DNA from 3 places in the Bacillus sp. JJ1533 genome. Region 2 is predicted to be linked to each of the others. Evidence: a T-box and tRNA genes for the amino acid it is inferred to sense, from the RefSeq annotation. Region 2 holds a T-box; the other regions hold tRNA genes.
The links. The T-box of region 2 lies ahead of argS (arginine--tRNA ligase). A T-box ahead of a tRNA ligase gene usually reads a tRNA of that ligase, here a tRNA-Arg.
Positions count from the first base shown of each region.

Region 1 (3,285 bases), on a different contig from region 2:
TATCGGTTTGTGGTTTGCCATGGACTATATCTTTCTATACATAATCGGTTTCTTTTGCATCCTTAATTTGTTCCGCGCATTCATGCACTGGAAATACGAACGCGAAAAGAAGCATCATAACCTTTTTCTGTATGAATTAGTAACGTTATTAATAATCTTTGGTGTGGCTAAATGGTGGATATTTTAATGATAGACAGTAAACTTCAAGTAAATGTATGGTAGAAAAAATAAAAGGAGCATGCAAATGAACAAAAAAGAATTAGAAGTCCCACTTAGAATAAGAAAATTAGCTGGTTTGATCGGAAGACTATCAGATTCACATCCAAAATATCAGGAAATTAGCGATGAATATGGTAGAAGAATAGCGGGATACCGCGGGGAACAATCATTGCAGTACTATTTGCCCTATTTAAAAGAAAAAGACTACCTCATTTTCCACAACCTTCGTCTTGCCATTAGCCAATTACCAGCCCCAAAAAAGCAGGAATCCCCATCCAACGTCTTGAACTAATAAATAATGTCAATCCTACTACTACCAAGGAGGCCAAAAAGTGTACGAATTAAAAACGAAAGAAAACGATGCAAGTGTCATTGAATTCATTGAGAAAGTCGATAATCCAAAAAAGAAAGAAGATGCATACAAACTTTTAGATATTTTTACAGCAGCATCGGGGTATCCAGCCAAAATGTGGGGACCGAGCATTATTGGGTTTGGATCCTACCATTACAAATATGCGTCCGGCCATGAGGGCGATGCGCCGCTTGTTGGTTTTTCACCGCGCAAGGCAAAGATTAGTTTGTATTTTGCAACAGGCGATACGAAGCGCGAGGAGTTACTCGAAAACTTTGGTAAACATACAACAGGAAAAGCATGTGTATACATCAACAAAATTTCAGATATCGATGTGGAGGTGCTGAAAGAGCTTATACATCAATCTATAAAATTTTTAAGAGAGACCTACCCAGCGGAATAAGTAAAACTTATGCAAATACATAAAGTTAATCAAATTTAGTTATCCCCCAAAATGGAGTGCGATGGTAGTAATAACCAATTAGGGGGATTCACATGACCTCAAATCGTTCGTTCACAAAATGCATGAACATCGAGCTGATTGCCCACAATAGGGCTAATGTAGAAATTTGCCAATGTTGGGGGTGTTCCGTTTGCCAAAGGATACGAAAGAAGAAAGCATTGAAATTTTTTCAAATAAGGCCCTTCGTGGGAAGCCATATCTGGATATCGATCGCACAATAAGCGAAGGTATCTCGGCATATGCTGAAAAAGAGACGAAGACAAAGGAAGTGTAGAGGCTTGAAGCCTCTTTTTTCTTTGTGTAAAAAAATAGCCCCTCAAATCGAGGGGCTATTCTTTAGCGTCCCAGATAGGAATCGAACCTACGACCTACAGCTTAGGAGGCTGTCGCTCTATCCTACTGAGCTACTGGGACATGATGAAATGTAAAACTACTTCAGAAAATAATTATAAAGTTAATTTGCACGAATGGTCAAGACTTACAACCCAAATAAAAAATCCATTCTCCATACGGAAAATGGATTGATCTTTAATTGGGAAAGCCACAATTGCCGTAATACCCTAAGAAAGTTTAAAACCACCACTCCTCAAAGTGGGTGTTTGCAGAAACGTTCCTGTATGTCCTTCAGGTCGCCATGGACGAAGGCCTGCCATTCCAGCTTCAATGTTAAACTCCCTATTTCAGTTCAAAGGTTAAACTTTATTATGATTACGTACAATGTAGCTTGTATATGTATACTACATGATTGAATCCATGAAATCAAATGTAAAAATCATCCAAAATGTAGATCTATGTCTAATGACTTTTCTGATAATGTGGAGTGCCATTGATAAAACAGCAATCGTACAAGATGCTAATCGTGATTTTTGTCGAAAAATATTTCGGAAACCTACATTATTTGAATACTTCCGCTTATCTTGAAAATACTACATAAAAAAGGAAAGAGGAGTTTAGGAAATGAAATCCAACAACGAACAGCTTACTTCAGCAGAAATGGGGAAACTTTGGGCCGTTTATATGGGAAATACCATGTCAATTTGTGTATTAACTTATTACCAAAAACATTGCCAGGATCCTGATACAATGGAAATCCTCAAACATGCGAAAAGCCTTAGTGAAAAATTCGTCAAAGAGATTAAGACGATCTACAATAAGGAAAATTTCCCGATTCCGATTGGTTTTGATGTCAAAAAAGATGTAAATATAGATGCTCCAAGATTATTTGCAGATGAATTCTATCTTCATTATTTAAAATATACAGCGAAAGCGGGTCTAAGTCTTTACTCCACAGCAATACCAATGATGATTAGGCGGGATGTCAGAGATACGGTCCTTGGATTTAACAAAGATACGACAGATTTTTTAGTTGCATTAAATGAAACGTTAGAGAAAAAAGGATTTTTAACAAAGCCACCAGTCATTCCAATCCCAAAAGAAGTGAGTTTTGTGGAAAAACAGAGCTACCTATCTGGATTCTTTGGTGACGTAAGACCTCTTCATGCTTTAGAAATTGCTCATCTCCAAGATAATCTTGAAAATAATGTGGCGAGTAAAGGATTATTGATGGGATTCAGTCAAGTGGCCAATCATAAAAAGGTGAAGGAGTTTATGCTCCGTGGCAAGGAAATTACCATGGATCATATTAAGGATTGTTTAGCGAAGCTTCACGAGGATAATCTGCCTGGTCATCCTTTACTTGATGATTTGGTGGAGGCATCCACGATTCCACCATTCTCAGATAAGTTAATGACATTCCATAAAATTGATATGTTCTCGATGAAGATTCGGTCTTATGCGAATGCAATGTCACTAAACGGCAGACGAGACCTAGGGTTGATGTTTAGTAAGTTTATTTTAGATATTGGAAGATATGTAGAAGATGGTGCTAATCTCATGATTGATGAAGGATGGTTTGAAAAACCACCACATGCTGTTGATAGAAAGGCACTTGCAGATAATGAATAACGAAAAAAGTCAGGCTAACCATGGCCTGACTTTTTCTTTTTTAAGGTAATGTGACTTCGAATGGTTCAAAAACGATTGGGTTCGGGATATTATAAGCCTTAAATTTTACATCCTTACTTTTCGTAGTTTTAAATTCTTGTTTAAATAAGTTTCCTTTAATTCGTTGAGCAAAAGGATCGTCTTGGAACGATAAATCCTTGTCATCCTTCGATTCTAGCCATGTTCGATTCATCGTTAAGTTATCGTCAAATGGAAATTCACTGTTTAATTCAAAATACACGACTGT
Region 1 is NZ_JBALOV010000022.1:84,175-87,459, forward strand. It holds partial or broken gene V7138_RS11080 (DUF4181 domain-containing protein) at 1-187, shown strand, start outside; gene V7138_RS11085 (hypothetical protein) at 245-511, shown strand; gene V7138_RS11090 (DUF1801 domain-containing protein) at 552-974, shown strand; gene V7138_RS11095 (hypothetical protein) at 1,165-1,308, shown strand; tRNA gene V7138_RS11100 (tRNA-Arg) at 1,375-1,448, opposite strand; RNA gene ssrS (6S RNA) at 1,569-1,763, opposite strand; gene V7138_RS11110 (DUF3231 family protein) at 1,992-2,999, shown strand; gene V7138_RS11115 (DUF4179 domain-containing protein) at 3,040-3,285, opposite strand, start outside.
Region 1: it has a tRNA-Arg gene. The T-box ahead of argS (arginine--tRNA ligase) is inferred to sense a tRNA for this amino acid. The anticodon was not compared.

Region 2 (3,285 bases):
TCATTTTGTCCCAAACACACCTTCCTTTGTATTGTTATAATACAGTTTTTTAATACTAAAAGTATTATATAACAGACTTTCCAAAAATGGAACATTTTTCTGAAATTTTTATATAACAATTTTTAAAATGGTAATTCTGTACTATAACAACATAATTATAAAAAAGCCTTGCTCACAGAATTTCCTCTGCAAACAAGGCTCTTATTTTGGTTATTTTTCATTTTTTTCAAATTCGTTCGTATACGTAATTCTTTCAAGCATTGTTGGATGACCATACCTGAAAATTTTAACAAGGAATGGTGGGTTTACTTGACTTAAGCCAGCCCTTGATAATTCCTGAAAAGACGAAACCGCCGCCTTGTTATCTTCGGTCATTTCAAGTGCATATAAATCAGCTGACTTTTCCTGGTGTCTTGAAACAGCATTTGATACTGGATCGGATACAAAACTTAAAACAGAGATTAACAATAAAAACACCGGTAAAACTGCAATATCCTTAACACTTGAAATTTTAAATAGATGGCCCCATTTACGAATCATAAAGGTCATGAGTTTGCTGATTATAAAGAGTCCCACTAACGTTAAGAGCAAATACCCAGCTATTCCTATATAAATATGCTTCATCACGTAATGTCCCATCTCATGTGCCATAATGAACAATATTTCATTTTCATTTAGACGTTGAAGCGTTGTATCCCAAAGCACAATCCGAGAATTGGAGCCTATTCCAGTTACATATGCATTTAGTGCATTTGTCTTTTCAGACATATTCACTTCAAATACATGGTCTGCCGGGATATCAGCTCGATTGGCTAATTCAAGAATTTTCGTCTCCAATTCTTTATTCGTTAATGGGAAAAAGTCGTTATAAAGTGGATCGATTATGACTGGCTGTACGAACATGAGAAACATGGAAAATGGAATCGACAGAAGCCATGCATGAAACCACCATCTTTTTTCATTTCTCCGAATTAACCAAAACAAGACACCCACAATGACGATCATCAAGGCATAATTTACCCAAAAATCAATAAGTAAATCCTTCATCCAGCTTTGTGTCGATTGAACGGTTATATTATACGCCTTGGAGAGTTTGTAGCTTATCCATGAAAGCGGAAATGATAATATTTCAACTAACAAGGATAGCCAAAACAGATAGATCGCCGTTTGTAAAATTGAAAATTTAGTTGATACTTTTGACCAATCACGAAACTTTGCTGAAATTCCGATCACCAGGACGAAAATATAAATTAACCACTCGAATGGTATAGACAGGAAAAACAACAGGTTTCTGATTTGCGAATATTCTTCACTTAATAACAGCTGACGTTCATTCATAAATGTCTGTGGATCTGCCGGGCTACCTTTTAGCTGGGCAGGGATGTCCGTATTTGCTCCAAAAAATAAATACCATGCTATAAATAACCCAAAAACAAGATAAATTCCAAGTGACCAACCGATTACTTTTTTCACTAGCTGTCCCCCTTTATGTACAACCCCTCTTAGTAGTATTTTAGTGTAAAATGGGGCCAGTTAGAACAATGACTTTTATATGTCTTCATTTTTGACAAGATAAGCATTGAAAAAACCTATTGATTTCTTTTACCCAATTTTGTATCATGAATAAAATATATCCAAATTCAATGATGAAGAGAGTAGTCCTGATGTAGTCCAATAGCGAGTTGGGGATGGTGAAAGCCCAACGGTGAAATCAAGATGAACCGCACTTCTGAGAAGCACACTTGAACTTCCTCTAGTAGGGTGTGCCGGGGGAACCCGTTACTTATTAAGTCAGGTTCATCATGAACAATTGGAGTGGTACCGCGGGAAAATCTCGTCTCTTTTATAGAGGCGAGATTTTTTTATTTTATCAGGGAGGTAAGAGTATGGACGTGTTACAGGTGTATGTCAAAGAAATATCGAAGCATCTTCATGACATTTTACCATTTGAGGAAGTAGTAAAGCTTATTGAAAAACCAAAGTTCCGAGAACAAGGTGACCTCGCTTTCCCATGCTTTACACTTGCGAAGCACTATAGAAAAGCACCGCAAATTGTAGCACAGGAAATCGCTGTTTCGATAGAAGGCCCACTTTTTGAAAAAGTTGTTGCTGAAGGTCCATATGTGAACTGTTTTCTAAACAAACAAGAAGTGAGCAAACACATCCTCCAAACAATTCTTTCAGACGGAGCAGACTATGGAAGCCTAGAATTTGGGGAAGGTGGAGCGATCACTATTGATTTTTCCTCTCCAAATATTGCGAAGCCTTTTTCGATGGGTCATTTGCGGTCAACTGTAATTGGTAACTCCCTTGCCAATATTGTGGAGAAATGCGGCTATCGGCCAGTCCGAATTAACCATCTTGGGGACTGGGGCACACAATTTGGAAAACTCATTGTTGCATATAAGCGTTGGGGTGATGAGAAGGCGGTTCAAGCAAAACCTATTACCGAATTGCTTAAGCTTTATGTTCACTTCCATGAAGAAGCTGAAACGAACCCTGAATTGGAAGATGACGCGAGATTGTATTTCAAGAAACTAGAGGATGGAAATGAGGAAGCATTATCTCTTTGGCGCTGGTTTAGAGAGGAATCGTTAAAGGAATTTTCTCGGATCTATTCCTTACTCGATGTTAATTTCGACTCCAATTATGGGGAAGCTTTTTACAACGATAAAATGGACGCGACTGTTGACTTGCTTAACAAAAAGCATCTCTTAATCGAGTCAGAGGGTGCAAAGGTCGTTGACTTATCCGAAGAAAACATTCCTCCATGTCTCATTAAGAAATCCGATGGAGCCACTCTTTACGCAACAAGGGATGTAACAGCTGCCATTTATCGTCAAGAACACTATGATTTCAAGAAGGCAATCTATGTGGTTGGCCATGAACAAAGCTTGCATTTTAAACAAATCTTCCTAGTCCTAAAAAAGATGGGAAATGAGTGGGCTAAAGAGATGGTCCACGTTCCATTCGGCTTCATCTTAAAGGATGGCAAGAAAATGTCGACTCGGAAAGGCAAAATTGTTCTGTTAGAAGAGGTGATCGAGGAAGCAATTGAGCTTGCAAAACAAAACATTGAAATTAAAAATCCCAGCTTAGATAACAAAGAAGAAATTGCAAAAATGGTCGGTGTAGGTGCCATTATTTTTCATGATTTAAAAAATGAACGACTTAACAATATTGAATTCTCATTAGAGGATATGCTGAAGTTTGAAGGTACGACTGGTCCATATGTTCAGTACACACATGCTAGAGCTTGCTCTATTCTGCGAAAATCACCAGGTT
Region 2 is NZ_JBALOV010000026.1:222,210-225,494, reverse strand. It holds gene aceB (malate synthase A) at 1-4, opposite strand, end outside; gene V7138_RS14340 (M48 family metallopeptidase) at 211-1,473, opposite strand; T-box leader at 1,635-1,845, shown strand; gene argS (arginine--tRNA ligase) at 1,887-3,285, shown strand, end outside.

Region 3 (3,285 bases), on a different contig from region 2:
ATTTTACGTTGTTCCAAGCTCCTCATGATCCATTGGCATTGGTCCACTTTTTCTTGGAGATAGGACTTTGTTTCTGAATCCTTCTCCTTTAAAAAATGCTGATAATATTGAAGGTTCAATGACACCTTTGGCAGATAAGAGTCTTGCATGCTCATTGTGACCACACCGTCTTCTACCTGAATGTCAATATCAGGAACAATGTAATGTGCTTCCCCACCATGAAAGGCCGCACCAGGTCTAGGTTGAAGCGTTTGGATAAAATCAAAGACCTGTTGAATATCAAAAAGCTTTACATTGAGATCTTTAGCGATTTCCTTCCATGACTTTTCAGCGAATTGTTCAAAATGATCTTGTATGATGGTTTCCGCTAAACTGTTTCGCTTCGGAAGTGACTTCAATTGCAATAAGAGACATTCCTGTAAGGACCTTGCACCTACCCCAATTGGATCTAAGCTTTGGATAAAGTGAATTGCCGTTTCAACAGATTCTGTATCTGTATTAAGATCCCTTGCAATTTCCTCAACCGGAAAATACAAATACCCATTGCTATCAAGTAACTGAATAATATATTCAATGGTCCGTTTTCTCTGTTTGTTTAGTTTCATATATGAAAGTTGTGTTAGCAAATGCTCATATAGGCTCGTTTCTTTTTTACCAATATAATCGATTGGATTTGTATATCCATCTTTTGTAACTTTCGTTTTTTTAGGTCGTTCAAAATCCGTGGGTTTTACATCAATTAGGGGATTTTCTAGTGTTTGCTCTTCGAGAAATTTAGTCAAATCCAAAGCTGAGTATTGTAAAAGAGTTATCGCCTGTGTTAATTCCTTTGTCATGACTAGCTTTAAAGATTGTTGTTGAAAAAGTCCAGTTTGCATATTCACTCAAGGTCTCCCCCTTTCTTTGAATTGTTTTATTTTTGGAAGCGTTTACTTTTTATTCGTTATTTTATCAATGTAGTTTGATTGAATGAATATATGGTTTATTTTATCTTACTTCTATCGTATCGAAAAAGTTAAATTTTAGCACGCATTTTAAAACATTTTTTGAAAGATTCTACCTTAAAGAGGTGATTATTGTTGAAAAAGAATGAAATCATGTACACTGGCCCAGTTACTGGGACTTTGAACGAGGCGAAGGAAAATAAAAACAAAGAAGAATTTGCATCAGAATTTGACCCCATCCAAACAATGTGGGCTGTGAATCCGGTTGATGAGGATGTGTATGATGGGACATTGGGGTATAAGGATAACTAAGTGGTTTAAAGTAAAGGGAATATGAAATTGCACCAGGGTTGGATTTATTCGTTCCAGTTTTACTAGATTTTAGGTTGAGGAAGGTAAGATTAAACCTTTTACGTTCCCTTTTCGTTCGATTTCCAGCAAGTAAAGGCACGAATACCACATTAAACAAAAAACTGACCAGAGATATTCTCTGGTCAGTTTTTATAGCGCCCTCGGCAGGATTCGAACCCACGATAAGAGAACCGGAATCTCTTGTGCTATCCACTACACTACGAGGGCATGTCTTTAATGAAACTGCACTCATCATTATAGGATAGAACGCTTTTGATTGCAAGAAGTATGTTTAAATCTCTCCAAATCGGTTATGATGGAATACGTATGAAATTTTGTTTTTTTCCCTGCTTAAAAAGGTATGGGATAAACGTTTGTAGAATACTATAAATTAGTAAAGCGAATTGTTTGACCTTTACTGACCTTAATTGTATGATGGAAATACATAACAAACCTTTTAATTTGTTTAAAGGAGGAAGAAAAATGAATTTAATCCCTACAGTTATTGAACAAACAAACCGTGGTGAGCGTGCATATGACATCTACTCACGTTTATTAAAAGACCGTATTATCATGCTTGGAAGTGCGATTGATGATAATGTTGCAAACTCAATCGTATCTCAGTTATTGTTCCTAGCAGCTGAGGATCCAGAAAAAGATATTTCTCTATACATCAACAGCCCAGGTGGTTCCATCACGGCTGGTATGGCGATTTATGACACAATGCAATTCATCAAACCAAAGGTTTCTACGATTTGTATCGGTATGGCAGCATCAATGGGTGCTTTCTTACTTGCAGCTGGTGAAAAAGGCAAGCGTTTTGCACTTCCAAATAGTGAAGTCATGATTCACCAACCGCTTGGTGGTGCTCAAGGGCAAGCAACTGAAATAGAAATTGCGGCTAAGCGTATCTTATTCCTACGCGACAAGCTAAACAAAATTTTAGCTGAGCGTACTGGCCAGCCATTAGAGGTTATTGAAAAAGATACTGACCGCGATAACTTCATGACTGCCGAAAAAGCAATGGAATATGGATTAATCGACAAAGTTATGTACCCGCAAGACAATAAATAAGAAATAAAAAATCCTCTCACATTTAATCGTGAGAGGATTTTTTTATGCTTCTTTTTGAACAAATTCCGTTAATGCTTCAACTGCATCTTCTTCATCATTTCCTTCCGCAATTAACGTAACTGTTGCGCCAGATCCAACTGCTAGACTCATTAAGCCCATGATGCTTTTTGCATTCACCTTTTTCCCGTCTTTTTCCAAAAAGATGTCCGCGGAAAATTTATTTGCTTCTTGGACAAACATTGCTGCAGGGCGTGCCTGTAATCCCGTTCTTAATACTACCTCAACTTGTCTTTCAACCATTTTTTCTTCCTCCTCAAATTTGTGTAGAATTCTAAAGTTGTGTTTTCTCTACTTATTTTCCTATTCATACGTAAATGAACCAAAAAGGTTTCAAAATGACAGCGCTTTATTTTATTCCAAGTGAGCAAAACGGCTCACTTGATGGATTGGCCTGCCCGTAACTTATCGGCAATTTCATCAATCTTGCGAAGTCGGTGGTTAATACCTGATTTACTAATCTTCCCGGACGTGACCATTTCGCCTAACTCTTTTAAGGTGACTTCCTGGTAGGCAACCCGAAGCTCAGCAATTTCTCTTAACTTATCAGGTAAAATACCAAGTCCGACTGTTTCATCAATATAGCGGATATTTTCCACCTGACGAATCGATGCACCAATTGTTTTATTTAGGTTTGCCGTTTCACAATTCACGAGACGGTTCACTGAATTTCGCATATCCCGCACAATACGTACATCCTCAAATCGGAGTAACGCCTGGTGAGCACCGATAACATTGAGGAATTCTGTGATTTTTTCTGCCTCTTTTAAATACGTAATAAAGCCTTTTTTTCGTTCTAATGTTTTCGCATTGAGATCAAAAACGTTCATTAATTCACAAAGAGAATCATTATGTTCTT
Region 3 is NZ_JBALOV010000039.1:120,060-123,344, forward strand. It holds gene rpoN (RNA polymerase factor sigma-54) at 1-878, opposite strand, end outside; gene V7138_RS21245 (hypothetical protein) at 1,080-1,256, shown strand; tRNA gene V7138_RS21250 (tRNA-Arg) at 1,452-1,523, opposite strand; gene clpP (ATP-dependent Clp endopeptidase proteolytic subunit ClpP) at 1,779-2,369, shown strand; gene V7138_RS21260 (HPr family phosphocarrier protein) at 2,412-2,669, opposite strand; gene whiA (DNA-binding protein WhiA) at 2,804-3,285, opposite strand, start outside.
Region 3: it has a tRNA-Arg gene. The T-box ahead of argS (arginine--tRNA ligase) is inferred to sense a tRNA for this amino acid. The anticodon was not compared.